Regions from separate parts of the Herbaspirillum sp. C9C3 genome, predicted to be linked through region 1. Evidence: predicted binding sites of a transcription regulator. Region 1 holds the regulator's gene; the other holds the start of a gene.
What was found. Region 1 encodes FliA, which starts transcription of late flagellar genes. Its sites were predicted from a motif close to CTAAAGTTTNNNNNNNNNNNGCCGNTA; they were not measured.

Region 1 (7,125 bases):
GGTCATGAGTGAAATCCGCTCCATGCGCGGTGTACTGGAAACCCAGTTGGCCGAGATTTCCTGGGGCGGCACGCAGAAGCGCGACCCGCTCAAGGGTGTAGTCCTCAAGGAAATGCTGGCGGCCGGTTTTTCGGCCAGCCTGTCGCGTCTGATTACCGAAAACCTGCCCGCCAACTCGAAGTCGCAGGACATCATGTTCTGGGTCAAGTCGGTGCTGGCACGCAACCTCAATACCCTGGCCAACGAAAACGAGCTGCTCGAAAACGGCGGCGTCTTCGCCCTGGTCGGCCCCACCGGCGTGGGCAAGACCACCACCACCGCCAAGCTGGCGGCGCGCTGCGTGATGCGCCACGGCTCCGGCAAGCTGGCCCTGATCACCACCGACGGCTACCGCATCGGCGGTTACGAACAACTGCGCATCTACGGCAAGATCCTGGGCGTGATGGTGCACTCGGTCAAGGATGAGACCGACCTGCGCATCGCTCTGGAAGAGTTGAAAGGCAAGCACACCGTGCTGATCGACACCGCCGGCGTGGGCCAGCGCGATCAGATGGTGGCCGAGCAGGACGCCATGCTGGCCGGTGCCGGCGTGGACATCAAGCGCCTGCTGTGCCTGAACGCCACCGCCACCGGCGGGACCCTGAACGAAGTAGTGCATGCCTATTCCAGCTCCGGTCTGGCCGGCTGCATCATCACCAAACTCGATGAAGCCGCCACCATCGGCAATGTGCTCGATGTGGTGATCCGCCACAAGCTCAATCTGCATTACGTCGCCAATGGTCAGCGCGTGCCGGAAGATCTGCACGTGGCCAACAAGCTGTATCTGGCCGACCGCGCCTTCAAGCAGAAGCGCGAAACCGCGCCCTTCGAGTTCCAGGAGGGCGAGTTGCCGGGCGTGATCGGGCCGACCGCGATGTCGATGAATGACAAGGGCCTGCGCGAGGTGAGCTTTGGCTAGTTACGACATCGACCAGGCAGCAGGACTGCGCCGGATGCTGGAAAGGCCGGTGCCGCGACTGTTTACCTTCTTCTCCGTCCTCGGCGAGGAAGAGAAGAGCGCCATGCTCATCAACCTGGCGGCCTCGCTGTCCCAGGCCAAGCACAGTGTGCTGGTCGTGGATGGCGACGTGGCCAGTACCGGACTGTTGACGCGCATCGGCTTGCGCCATGACGTGGCCACGCTGCAGGAGGTGGCGCGCATGGAGCGTCCCTTGATCGAGGCTACTCGTCTGCTGCCGGAAGGATTTTCGATGGCGCGCATCGCCCGCCGCAGCGTTCCTTCGGCCACCGACCCGCACGCAGGACGGCTGGCCGAGATCTTCGACAGCCTGATCGGCCAGGCCGAGATCACCCTGGTCAATGGCGTGCTGGCGCGCGACCTGTCGCTGCCGGTGCCGACCATGGAAATGGGTGAGATCGTGATTCAGGTGTCGACCACGGCCTCGTCGATCAAATCGGCCTATGTGCTCCTGAAGAGCCTGAGCGACCGTATCGGTCGCCGTCCCTTCAGTCTCATCGTCAACGATGCCACCGAAGCCGAAGCCCGCACCGTCTATGCCAACATGGCCCAGGCTGCCAGCCGTTACCTGGCGGCGCAATTGAATTTCATGGGGTCGATTCCGGCCGATGACCATATCCGCCGGGCCACCGGGCAGGGCCGGGCAGTGATGGACGTGTTTCCCTTCGCCGGGGCGGCGCTGGCGTTCCAGCGCCTCTCCAAGCGCTTTACGGCGACCCCGGACGCGACCGGCAGCAGCTACCGCATGGCCACCGACGGTGCCAGCCTGGGAGTGTGACGTGCATGTATAACGTCAAGGGAAAAAAGGGCAAGAACGACGTGCTGGAGCAGCATGCGCCGCTGGTCAGGAAGCTGGCGCATCAGCTCAAGGCCAAGCTGCCCCCCAGCGTAGAGGTGGACGACCTGATCCAGGCCGGCATGATGGGCCTGCTCGACGCCGTCAACCGCTATGAGGAAACCCATGGCGCGCAGTTTGAGACCTATGCCGTGCAGCGTATCCGTGGCGCCATGCTCGACGAACTGCGCAGCAGCGACTGGCTGCCGCGCAGCATCCGCCAGAATGCGCGCAAGGTGGAAGAGGCCATGCAGACCCTGCTGCAGCAACTGGGCCGCCAGCCGCAGGAGGCGGAAGTGGCGCAGCACATGAAGATCAGTCTGAGCGATTACCAGGCCCTGCTGACCGACTGTGGTGGCCATCAACTGATTTATTACGAGGACTTTCACGACGACGAGGGCGGTCATGAGCACTTCCTGGACCGCTATCAGACCGGCGAGGGTGAGGATGATCCGCTGCAGAGCCTGATCAACGGCGGTTTCCGTGAAGCAGTGGTGGATTCCATCAAGGCCCTGCCCGAGCGTGAGCAGCTCCTCATGGCGCTGTACTACGAGCAGGAAATGAACCTCAAGGAAATCGGTGCGGTCATGGGTGTCTCCGAATCGCGCGTATGCCAGCTGCACAGCCAGGCGATTTCGCGCATGCGTACCTATCTGCGCGAGCATTCCTGGAGCGGGGTGGCCTGAGTCCGCAGTACGACAATGAGCAGCATGCCGTATTTGCCGATGCCACATTTGCAGACACGTTAACGACAAAGCCCGGCCATGCCGGGCTTTTTGCTGGTCACCGCGCCTGAGCGGGAAGCGTTACACCACACCCAGTCGACGGCCCGAGGATTTGATGCTGTTCTGACCGTCGGGGCCATAGAAATTGCCAGTGCCGGTCTTGCCTTGCAGAATCGTGAGTGCGCTCTGGTTGATGGAGAGCTTCTTGCCGATCAGCAGGCCATTGACGCGGTTCAGTTCCTTGGCATCCTGGGCCAGTTCGAAGAGGCCGGCCCAGAGATCGCGGTCGGCCTCGCTGGCCTGTTCATTCATCCACTTCTGCATGCCGGCTTCATCTGCGCTGTAGCCCAGCGTACCCAGCAAGGCATGACGGTTGCCAGCCAGGGTGGACATTTCAGCAACGATGGCAGCTTTTTCGGAAATGATGTCGGTCAGCCCTTCCGCAGTGGCTTCGGCCAGCAGAGCCTGTTCCTGGGTCAGTTTTTCCACCAGGCGCGACATGGCAGCGTGTTCCTGGGACAGTTTGCTGGCCGGATTCATGCGAAAGATCCTCTGCAAAAACGAAAGGTGATCAGGCCGGGCGGGCGCTGATGAGGGTCTTGACGGTATCGATCAGGCCATTGGCGACCTTCTCGGGATCGATCTGGAAGGTGCCATTGGCAATGGCGGCCTTGATCTCGGCCACTTTCTTGGCGTCAAAGCTGCTGCTCTTGCTGTCGCCCTTGGTTTCCAGCGCCTGGTAGGTGCTGGACAGGCGCACGCTGTCCGAGGTGGCGGCGGTGGCAGCCGCGCCGTTGCCGGCGGCAGCGCCGCCCTGGGCGGTGGTGCGGGCTTGCGTCTGCGTCTGCTCGGTGTTGAGGGCAGCGGATTTGAGGGCGTCGTTAACGTTCACGGCAGTATTCCTTGTAGGGTGGGGGCGCAGCGCACCCGCCTGTCGTATGGATTATCGACCAGTTCTGGGCAAACTTTAACATTCCCGCACCTGAAATCAGCGCATTTCGGGTACTTTTCTTCACATTCCTGCCAGGGCGATCCGCTGCGTTCCGCCTGGGCGTTGCTCTCCGGGAAATTGCTTCATATCAATAAAGAAACCGGCCTGGCCGGCTCAATAATTGATTTCCAGGATCCCGCCGGCCTTGGCAATGCCGCTGACGACCTGGCCGGTTGCCGTGCGGGCCTGGGCCATCTGGCCTTCGTTGGCATTGGTCAGGGCGCGTGCTTCGGTGGAGATCTGGAAACCCGGTCCCGTCGAAACCACACGCACCGCCTGGCCCTGCTGCACTACGCGCTGGTTGCGGATGGCATCCAGGCGCAGGGGCGTGCCGGCGCGCAGAGACATGTTGGCCACCCGGCCGACCACTTGCGATTCTTCGGTGACGACCCCGCTGGGCAGGGTCGACATGTCACCGTGGATGCGGGTGACGTCACTGGCGCTGATGGTCTGGCCCTGGGCCAGCGGTACGGCGGCGACCAGGTAATCCGAGATCACCTGGACGTTGGCGCGCAGGTAAATGGTCCAGGGGGAGGGCGCCACGCACTTGACGCCGACCGTGGTGCGGCCGAACAGGCGGCCGCCATTGGGCATGAAGGCTTGCGGTTCCAGGCAGGCCGCCAGTGTGAGGCGTGTATCGACCGGGTCGATGGTGACCGTGACGCTGCCGGGCAGGCCCGAGGTCTGGCCTTTCAGGAATTCTTCCGCCACTTGTTGCAAGGCTGATAAGTCCTGCTTTTGCGGCGTATTGGGAGTATTGGCCGTGCTGGCGCCGTTGGCGCTGATCTGGGCGTGTGCGGGCGCAAGCGTCGCCAGGCCGGCTGCCAGCAGGGCCAGGGCGGCGAAGGTGCGGCGCAGGGCGCGCAAGGGGTGGTTCAGGTGTTTCATGTTGTGCAACTTGCCGGCAGGGCGTAGGCGAATCTTGGCAGTGATGTTACTTCGCGCGCGCGAGGTCAAAAGCGCAAACAGGGGAGGCTTTTCTCTCTTTATCGCCCCTTAGAGTCCGGGGACCGAACGTATGATCAAGCCTACGTAATTCCATCATCGGCGCAGTCCGCAAGCGGCCAGGCAAGGGCAGGCGAGAGCGGCGCAGCGACGGTATTTCCGGAGGACCCGATGGTCTCTAAGCTCGACGATTTTTTCCGTTTCAACGAGATGGCGCTGAACCTGCGGGCCCAGCGCCAGCAAGTGCTGGCGTCCAACATCGCCAATGCGGACACGCCCAACTACAAGGCGCGTGACGTCAACTTTGCCGATGCGCTCAAGAATGCGCTGGACAGCAAGAGCACCACCCTGCCGCCCCTGCAGCTGGAGCGCACTGCCGCGGCCCACGTGGCCGGTACCGCGCCCGACAATGGTCCGGGCAGCATCGGCGGTTCGCCCTTGCAGTACCGTACGCCGGCCCAGGGCAGCGTGGACGGCAACACGGTCGATCTGGACGTGGAACGCAATGAATTCGTCGACAACGGCCTTCGCTACGAAGCCGGCGTCACTGCCGTGAACGGCCAGATCAAGGCCATGTTGAACGCCATCCAACCGGGTTGATAAACCATGTCTCTTTCCAACATCTTCAACGTGGCCGGCTCGGCCATGAGCGCCCAGGCCCAGCGGCTCAATGCCACGGCCAGCAACATCGCCAACGCCGACAGTGCCACCAGCCCCGACGGAACGCCCTACAAGGCCAAGCAGGTGGTGTTCGAAGCCATTCCCGTGGGCGGGGTCAAGGACAGCGGCGTGAAGGTCGCGGCCGTGGTCGAGGACCAGGCCCCGCCCAAGCTGGTCTATGACCCCAAGCATCCCATGGCCGATGGCAATGGCTACGTGGCCATGCCCAACGTCAATCCGGTCGAGGAAATGGTCAACATGATCTCGGCTTCGCGCTCTTACCAGACCAATGTGGAAACGATGAACACGGCCAAGGCCATGCTCGTCAAGACCCTTACCATCGGCCAATAACCAGGACCTGAATCATGGCAATCGTCTCCAGTGACCTGCTCACCGCAATGAATGGTACGAGCAGCAGCTCGTCCACCACCACCAGCTCTTCCAGTCTGGACGACAACAGCCCGGACGCGATCCAGAATCGCTTCCTGACGCTGCTGATCGCGCAGATGAAGAACCAGGATCCCAGCAACCCGATGGACAACTCGCAGCTCACCACCCAGATGGCGCAGCTCTCGACCGTCTCGGGTATCAGCCAGTTGAACAACTCGCTGTCCACGCTGATGGGCAATCTCAATTCCTCGCAGGCACTGTCCACGGCCAACATGATCGGTCACAGCGTGCTGGCCCCGGGCAACAGCATCCAGCTGACCTCCGATACCACCAAGGACAGCAGCGGCAATGATGTCACCAGCCAGAAGGCCGTCTTCGGCGTGAACCTCTCCGGTACTGCTTCCTCGGTGGTGGTGACCATCAAGGATTCCACCGGCGCCGTGGTGCATACCACCGATCTCGGTACCCAGGCGGCCGGCGTGGTGCCGGTGATCTGGGATGGCACCAACAACACCGGCGGCAAGGTGGCCGATGGCAACTACACCTTCACGGTCAGCGCCTCCAACAACGGTACGGCGGTGAGTGCCTCGACCTTGTCCTTCGGCACAGTATCAAGCGTCTCGACTGCGTCGGACGGCGTCAAGCTCAACGTCTCCAACATCGGCACCATCAAGCCGACCGACGTCGTGCAAATTCTTTAATCGTCATTACCGACAACATTCGGAACAAGGGGATATCTCATGAGTTTTCAACAAGGTCTGAGCGGACTGAACGGCGCAGCCAAGAGCCTGGACGTCATCGGTAATAACGTGGCCAACGCCAGCACGGTGGGTTTCAAGCAGTCGCAGACGCAGTTTGCCGATATGTATGCCAATTCGATGAACCGTTCCGGCAATTCGCCGGTGGGCATCGGCGTGACCGTCGCCAACGTGGCACAACAGTTCACCCAGGGCAACATCAGTTCGTCCAACAATCCTCTGGATATCGCCATCAATGGCGATGGCTTCTTCCAGGTGGCTCCGTCGCTGACCGACCTGTCGCCGATGTACGGCCGCAACGGCCAGTTCCAGCTGGACAAGAATGGCTACATCGTCAATCCCAGCATGAACGGCGCTTACCTGATGGGCTGGGCGGCCGGTACCTCGGGAGGGGACCCGGTTGCGCTGCAGATCGATACCTCGGCCATTCCGGCCACCACGACGACTTCCATCACCACCAAGGTGAACCTGGATTCGCGCCTCGATACGCCGACCACCACGCCGTTCAATGCGGCCGATCCGACGACCTACAACAATTCCACGGGCGTGACCATCTACGACAGCCTGGGTAATCCGTACAGCGTCCAGACCTACTACGTCAAGCACGACCCGGACACCACCGTGACGCCGCCCACCACCAGCTGGGACGTCTACGCCAAGGTGGGTGACAAGACCCTGGTGACCACCAGCGGCGGTTCGGTCCCGCTGTCCCTGGGCACGATGACATTCGATTCCACCGGTGCGCTCATCAGCGGCGGCACGATGAGCATCGACCTCACCGCGACCGGCGCGAACTCCGATGT
Region 2 (7,125 bases), on a different contig from region 1:
GCATACCCACTATGGCGCCATCGAGGCCCTGCACGGCGTATCGCTGAAGGTGGAAAAGGGTGAGATCGTCACCCTCATCGGTGCCAACGGTGCCGGCAAGACCACCCTCTTGATGACGCTGTGCGGACGTCCGCGTGCCTCCGGCGGTCGTGTGATCTTCGAGGGCCAGGACATCACCCAGCTGCCGACCCACGAGATCATGCGCCGCGGATTTGCCATCTCGCCGGAAGGTCGACGCGTCTTCCCCAGTCTGACCGTGCTGGAGAACCTCCAGATGGGCGCCTTCTTCGCCAGCAATGACGAGATCGAGCAGGGCATCGCGTACGTTTTCGGCCTTTTCCCGCGCCTCAAGGAGCGAGCGGCCCAGCGGGCCGGGACCATGTCCGGCGGCGAGCAGCAGATGCTGGCCATTGGCCGCGCCCTCATGAGCAAGCCGCGCCTGCTGTTGCTGGACGAACCCACGCTGGGCCTGGCCCCGCTGGTGATTGCGCAGATCTTCGAGATCATCCGCACCATCCGCGACAGCGGCGTGACGGTGTTCCTGGTCGAGCAGAACGCCAACAAGGCCCTGGGCGTGGCCGACCGTGGCTATGTGCTGGAAAACGGCCATGTGGTCATGTCCGATACCGGTGCCAACCTGCTGGCCAACAGCGACGTGCGCAAGGCTTATCTGGGCCACGGCTGAATTGTCCGTTGACTGTCCGTTGACTGTCTGATCGCTGTCCGATGACGGCCCGGTCCTCACCCGACCGGGCCGTTGTCTTGTGGACCGGCCAGATGAAGCGGCGGGGCAGGGTGAACAGGTCATGTCAGGTGATGTGTACCGAAAACTGTCAGGGTACTGTATTGGTGCGTAGAGAGATTTGTTTGTAAAGTGTATGGGAGTGTCTGCTGCGAGTGACATCCGGGATTGTTTCGGGCTATCCTCGACGCTCGATGAGGAAAAGCATGAAAAAGATTTCGCAGCAACTCAAGCAACTGGGCATGGGCAGCCTGCTGTTGGCCGGGGCCTGGCTGGTTCCCGCTGCGGCGCACGCAGACCGCCTGGGGCAGATAGAGGCGCGTGGCGTGCTGATCTGCGCCACGCTGTCCAAGAATGAGCCGCTGGGATTTTCCGATCCGCTGACCGGCCAGATCGTCGGGTTTGATGTTGACATGTGCAGCGCGGTCGCTCGCAAGCTGGGCGTACAGATGCAGCACCGCAGTGTGACGGTGGAGGGGCGTTTGCCGGCGCTCATGAAGGGGGAGGTGGACCTGGTCTCGGCGGCCTTGGGCTATACCCGCGAACGCGCGCGCCTGATCGATTTCACGGCCTCGCATTACCAGAACCCGATCAAGCTGATCGTACAGAGTGATTCCGGCCTGAATCTGGTCTCCGACCTGGACGGCAAGCGCATCAGCGCCAATCGCGATTCCACCCCGGAGCAGGCGGTGCGGCGCGTGCTGCGCAAGGCCAGCTTGCTGACCTTCACCGACACGCCACAATCCTTCCTGGCGCTGGCGCAGGGTCAGGTCGATGCGCTGGCCATTTCGATGCCCTCGGGCATTCGTTTCGTCAATGAGTCGGGCGGACGGTTCCGCTTCGTCGAAGGCGCACTGGCCTGGGAGCCCACTGCACTGGGCGTCAAGAAGGGAGAGCACCGGCTGCTCGATGCCGTCAACCAGGCCCTGGCCGCACTGGAAAAGGAGGGCGAGATCGATGCCCTGTGGACCAAGTGGTATGGTCTCAAGACCAAGTTCAATATTCCCCGCGACAAGAAGTTGACGCCCATTTCGGCGTTCCGCTAAACGCCCTTTTCTTCCCTGTCTTCCCGGCTCCCCCGCGCAGAGTCATGTCTGTTACTCCCGTTCTTCCTTGCGTTTCTCCCGATCATGACGGCCTGCCGCCGCGCCAGCGCCTGCTGGCCATCGCCACGGTGGTGTTGGGCCTGACCGTCGCCGTGCTCGACGGCTCCATCGCCAACCTGGCCTTGCCGGCCATGGCGGCCGATCTCAAGGCCAGCGATGCCGATGCGATCTGGGTCATCAACAGCTATCAGATCGCCATGGCGGTGTGCCTGCTGCCGCTGGCGTCGCTGGGAGAAGTGATCGGCTACCGGCGCGTCTACCTGGGCGGGCTGTTTCTCTTCACGCTGGCCTCGCTGGCCTGCGCGGCCAGCGGCGACATGCTGCAATTGAGCCTGGCGCGGGTACTGCAGGGACTGGGCGCAGCCGGGATCCTCTCGGTCAATACCGCACTGATCCGCTTCATCTATCCGGCCCGCCTGCTGGGCCGTGCCATCGGCTACAACGCCCTGGTAGCCGGCACCGGCAATGCCCTGGGGCCGACCGTGGCCGGCCTGATCCTGCATCTGGCCTCGTGGCACTGGCTGTTCCTCATCAACATCCCGCTCGGCCTGGTAGCGCTGGTCGTGGGCAGCCGCGCCTTGCCGGCCAATCCGCTCTCGGAACGCCGTTTTGATCGCCAGAGCGCCTTGCTTTGCATGGGCTTCATCGGCTTGCTGCTCTATACCATCGATGCCGTCGGTCATCTGCAAGGCGGCTGGGTGGTGGCACTGTGCGCGCTGCTGACTGCCATCAGCCTGGTGCTGCTGTTGAAGCTGCAATCGCCCAGTGCGCCCATGTTGCCGCTGGACCTGTTGCGCATTCCCCTGTTTGCGCTCTCCATCGGTACTTCGTTCTGCTCCTTCGCGGCGCAGATGTCGGTCTTCGTGATGCTGCCCTTCCTGCTGCAGAATCAACTCGGCATGAGCGCAGCGCGCGCCGGTCTGTTGCTGACGGCCTGGCCGATTGCGGTGGCGCTCACCGGCGTGGTGGCGGGCAAGCTCTCGGATCGCATCTCGGCAGGCTTGCTGGGCGGGGTGGGGCTGGCGGTGATGTGCCTGGGCTTGCTGGCCCTGCTGACGGTGGACCGCAGCACGCCCGATGGCGTGATGCTGGCCATGTTTGCGGTGTGCGGGGTTGGCTTCGGGCTGTTCCAGTCACCCAACAATCGCACCATGATCAGCGCCGCGCCACGTGAGCGTACGGGCGGTGCCAGCGGCATGCTGGGAACGGCACGCCTGACCGGGCAGACTGTGGGTGCCTCGGTGGTGGCCATGCTCATGGGCATATCGGCCACGCCCTATGCGCCGGTGCTGTGCTTTGCCGCCGCCCTGGCGGGTGCGGCTTGTCTGGTGAGCCTGTCGCGGCTGCGTTATTGAGCCGGCAGAATCTTCAAGGAAGCGGAACCGGCCTCAAAGCACCGCTGCCGCCAGCTCGCCACGGGCATGCTGGTGTGCGGCATGGGCGGCCACCGACAGGGCCATGCTGAGATAGTTTTCGCCGCGCCTGCGCTGTCGCGCCTGCTGCTGTTCCAGCACGAACAACTGCTGGTAGAGCGTGCGGATCTGCTGCTGCAGCAACTGACGCTGCTGCTTGCCGTCGCGGTTGGCCGGGAAGCGGGCCAGGGATTGGGTCTGCTGTTGCAGCAGCAGGATACGATGACTCAATTGCGCCACCAGTTCGGCGGGGTCATGGTCCAGCGTGTCTGCCATGGCCGGTTCAGCTGGGGCGTGGGCAGGTTTTTCTTGTTCATACGCGACGTTCATGCGGACTCCGGCCCGTTGGGCGCAAGGGATTGCAAGGGGACAGCGGTGTTGCCTTTGCATGGATTTACGGCGCTCCCGGCGCGATCTTGAGTCTCGGAAAGTAAAAAAACGAAAAGACGCAGGCCCGGCCAGGGCGCTGCGTCTTTTTCATGGCGGCTGCAGGAGCGCGTTCGCCCGGCGGTCAGATCACGCCACGGCGCATCTGGTCCAGCTCGATGGATTCGAACAGGGCCTTGAAATTGCCCTCGCCAAAACCGTCATTGCCCTTGCGCTGGATGATTTCATAGAACACCGGGCCGATCAGGTTCTGGGTGAAGATCTGCAGCAGCAGACCCTGGCCCGCCGTGGGCGCGCCGTCGATGAGGATCTTCAGCTCGCGCAGGGCATCGAGGTCTTCGCCATGACCGGGGATGCGCCGCTCCACCAGGTCATAGTAGGTGGCGATGGTGTCCTGCAGCGGCACCCCCCGTGCATACAGGGCGCGCACGGTCTGGTAGATGTCGTCGGTGCCCAGGGCAATGTGCTGGATGCCTTCGCCGTTGTACTGCTTGATGAATTCCTCGATCTGCGACTTGTCGTCGGCGCTCTCGTTGATGGGAATGCGGATCTTGCCGCAGGGGCTGGTCATGGCGCGCGAACGCAGGCCCGTGACCTTGCCCTCGATGTCGAAATACTTGATCTCGCGGAAGTTGAACAGGCGCGTGTAGAACGAAGACCAGGTATCCATCGCGCCGCGCATGACGTTGTGGGTCAGGTGGTCGATGTAGGTCAGGCCGACGCCCTTGGGGTTGCGCTCCACGTCGGGGAAGAACTGAAAATCGACGTCATAGATGGAGCCGTTGTCGCCATAGCGATCCACCAGATACAGCAGCGAACCGCCGATGCCACGAATGGCAGGAATGTTCAGTTCCATCGGACCGAGCTTGGCTTCCACGCCTTCAGCGCCCAGTTCCAGTGCACGTTTGTACACATGGGCTGCATCCCGCACCCGGAAGGCCATGGCGTTGACCGAGGCGCCGTGCACCTGGGCAAAGGCGGCGGCATTGCTGTGGGGTTCGCCGTTGAGGATGAAGTTGATCTGGCCCTGGCGATACAGGGTGACATTCTTGGAACGGTGGCGCGCCACAGCCGTAAAGCCCATCAGCTCCAGCACGGCGGCAATGCCGGCCGGATCGGCGGCAGTGTACTCGACGAACTCGAAGCCGTCGGTGCCCATGGGGTTGTCGAACAGGTCGCCACTGACGGTGGTGGCGGTATTGGCGGTATTGACGGCTGCGGTGGCGAACTGGGTGTCTGCGTGGCCCATCTGGTGTCTCCTCGAATAGGGAGGGCCGACAAGCGCGGCCCATGCGAGGAGTTTATTGCGTCAAGACTGCAATTTGTGATTGTTTTTTGCGCGATATATTAGATAATATGCACAAATAATTCTTAAATATGAACTTTGGAGAGACAAATGAGCATCATCAACGTGGATCGCTACGACCTGGCCTTGCTGACCGAATTGCAGCGAGACGGCCATATTACCAATAGCGCGCTGGGTCTGAAAGTGCATCTGTCCACTTCGCAGATCAGCCGTCGCGTACAACGGCTGGAAGAAGCCCACGTCATCGAGCGCTATACCGCCGTGCTGGACCCGGCCGTGGTCGGCCTGGGCGTGACCGCCTTCACCACCGTGACCCTGGACCGCCAGGGCGAAACCCGTGGCGAACTCTTCGAGAAAGCCGTGGAATCCATGCCGGAAGTGACCGAGTGCTTTTCCGTCACCGGCGAGGGCGACTACATCCTGCGCATCGTCGCCCCCGACCTGGCGGCGTTTTCCGAATTCATGATGACCCGGCTGCTGCGCCTGCCGGGCGTGACCAACGTCAAGTCCAACATCACCTTGAAGAAGGTCAAGCAATCGCACGAGCTGCCGCTGGAACACGTGATGCAGCCGGTGAAGTCGCGCCAGCGCATCCGTTTCTCGCAATGAGCTGAACCACATGATGTGAAAATTCAATGATGGACGGCTGCCATCATTGAATTGTCCGATGATGCGTTTCATCCACGCAGCAATTCAAAAGCAATGATCGGAGTGCATCGTCGGTAGCACGCGCCTAGAATCAGTGCCATCTGATTCCGGGAGCACTCCATGCTGACCATGACTTCTACCCCCATGCCGGGCCCGGCCACCGATGCTGCGCTCCTCGACCCGCAAACCTGCTGGCAAGCCGTGCAGCAGCGCGATGCCGGCTTCGATGGTCGGTTCTGGTATTCGGTGCGCAGCACCGGTGTCTATTGCCGGCCCTCCTGTGGCGCACGTACGCCCTTGCGCAGGAATGTGGACTTCCATGCCAGCTGTGCGGCGGCCGAAGCGGCTGGTTTTCGTCCCTGCCAGCGCTGCAAGCCGGACCAGCCCCCCCTGCACGAACGCCAGGCCCGCGCCATCGCGCAGGCCTGCCGCCTGATCGAGCAGGCCGGTGAACCGCCTGACACCGCCACCCTGGCCCAGGCCGCAGGTCTGAGTCGCTATCACTTCCATCGTCTGTTCAAGCAACAGACGGGGCTCACCCCCAAGGGCTATGCCGAGGCCTACCGCGCCGCACGCCTGCGCGCGCAACTGGGCGGCAGTGCCAGCGTGACCGAGACGCTCTACGAAGTCGGCTTTGCTTCCAGCGGAGGCTTCTATGCCCGCAGTACCGCGCAGTTGGGCATGCAGCCTGACGTCTACCGGCGCGGCGGCCAGGGCGAGAAAATCCGCTTCGCGGTGGCGCAATGCTGGCTGGGGGCCTTGCTGGTGGCAGCGACCGAACAGGGCATCTGCGCTGTCGCCCTGGGCAGCGAGCCCGAGCCCCTGTTGCAGCAACTGCAGGACCGCTTTCCCCACGCCGATCTCGCCCCCGGTGATGCCGCCTTCGAGCAGACTCTCGCGCAGGTACTGGCAGCGCTGGACGACCCTCGCCAGGGCACTGCCTTGCCGCTGGACATCCGTGGCACGGCCTTCCAGCAGCGCGTCTGGCAAGCCCTGCGTGCGGTGCCGCCAGGCATCACGCTGACCTACGCCGAACTGGCCGCGCGCATCGGCCAGCCCAATGCCGTGCGCGCCGTAGCCAATGCCTGTGCCCGCAACGAGATCGCCTTGCTGATTCCCTGCCATCGCATCGTGCGCCTGGATGGCACGCCCTCGGGCTATCGCTGGGGTATCGCGCGCAAGGCCGCCTTGCTCGCGCATGAAGCAGGGAGCCGGGACGACGCCCCCTCCTGAAGGCTTTGTCGTGCGCGGCTACAATAGGCCTTTCTTCATGGCTGGAGTTGCGCATGCACGTACTTGGCAAGGCCGGTCTCGCGTTCGCTGGCGCGGTACTGATCCTGGGTGGCGTCGTCGCCTGTTCACCGCTGACGGCCATCAATGCCCTCACGCCCACTTCCTCCTACGTCAAGACCGAAGGCGTGGCGTATGCCAACACCGATAACCCGCGTCAAAAGCTCGACATCTATCGCCCGGTCGGCGCCCCGCAAGCCGGTTCCGGTCCGGGCTTGCCGGTGGTGGTCTTCT

Region 2: HNO82_RS06860 (FlxA-like family protein) is a predicted target of FliA. The motif match lies at 3,655-3,681, and genes of this name have one in related genera.

Annotation. Positions count from the first base shown of each region.
Region 1 covers NZ_JABFMQ010000001.1:167,443-174,567, forward strand. Annotated here, with positions in the region: gene flhF (flagellar biosynthesis GTPase FlhF) at 1-958, shown strand, start outside; gene HNO82_RS00810 (MinD/ParA family ATP-binding protein) at 993-1,796, shown strand; gene HNO82_RS00815 (RNA polymerase sigma factor FliA) at 1,802-2,539, shown strand; gene HNO82_RS00820 (flagella synthesis protein FlgN) at 2,660-3,118, opposite strand; gene flgM (flagellar biosynthesis anti-sigma factor FlgM) at 3,150-3,470, opposite strand; gene flgA (flagellar basal body P-ring formation chaperone FlgA) at 3,684-4,457, opposite strand; gene flgB (flagellar basal body rod protein FlgB) at 4,686-5,114, shown strand; gene flgC (flagellar basal body rod protein FlgC) at 5,121-5,525, shown strand; gene HNO82_RS00845 (flagellar hook assembly protein FlgD) at 5,540-6,265, shown strand; gene flgE (flagellar hook protein FlgE) at 6,305-7,125, shown strand, end outside.
Region 2 covers NZ_JABFMQ010000005.1:61,821-68,945, forward strand. Annotated here, with positions in the region: gene HNO82_RS06845 (ABC transporter ATP-binding protein) at 1-685, shown strand, start outside; gene HNO82_RS06850 (ABC transporter substrate-binding protein) at 949-1,788, shown strand; gene HNO82_RS06855 (MFS transporter) at 1,833-3,203, shown strand; gene HNO82_RS06860 (FlxA-like family protein) at 3,237-3,590, opposite strand; gene hppD (4-hydroxyphenylpyruvate dioxygenase) at 3,772-4,896, opposite strand; gene HNO82_RS06870 (Lrp/AsnC family transcriptional regulator) at 5,044-5,562, shown strand; gene ada (bifunctional DNA-binding transcriptional regulator/O6-methylguanine-DNA methyltransferase Ada) at 5,722-6,834, shown strand; gene HNO82_RS06880 (alpha/beta hydrolase) at 6,888-7,125, shown strand, end outside.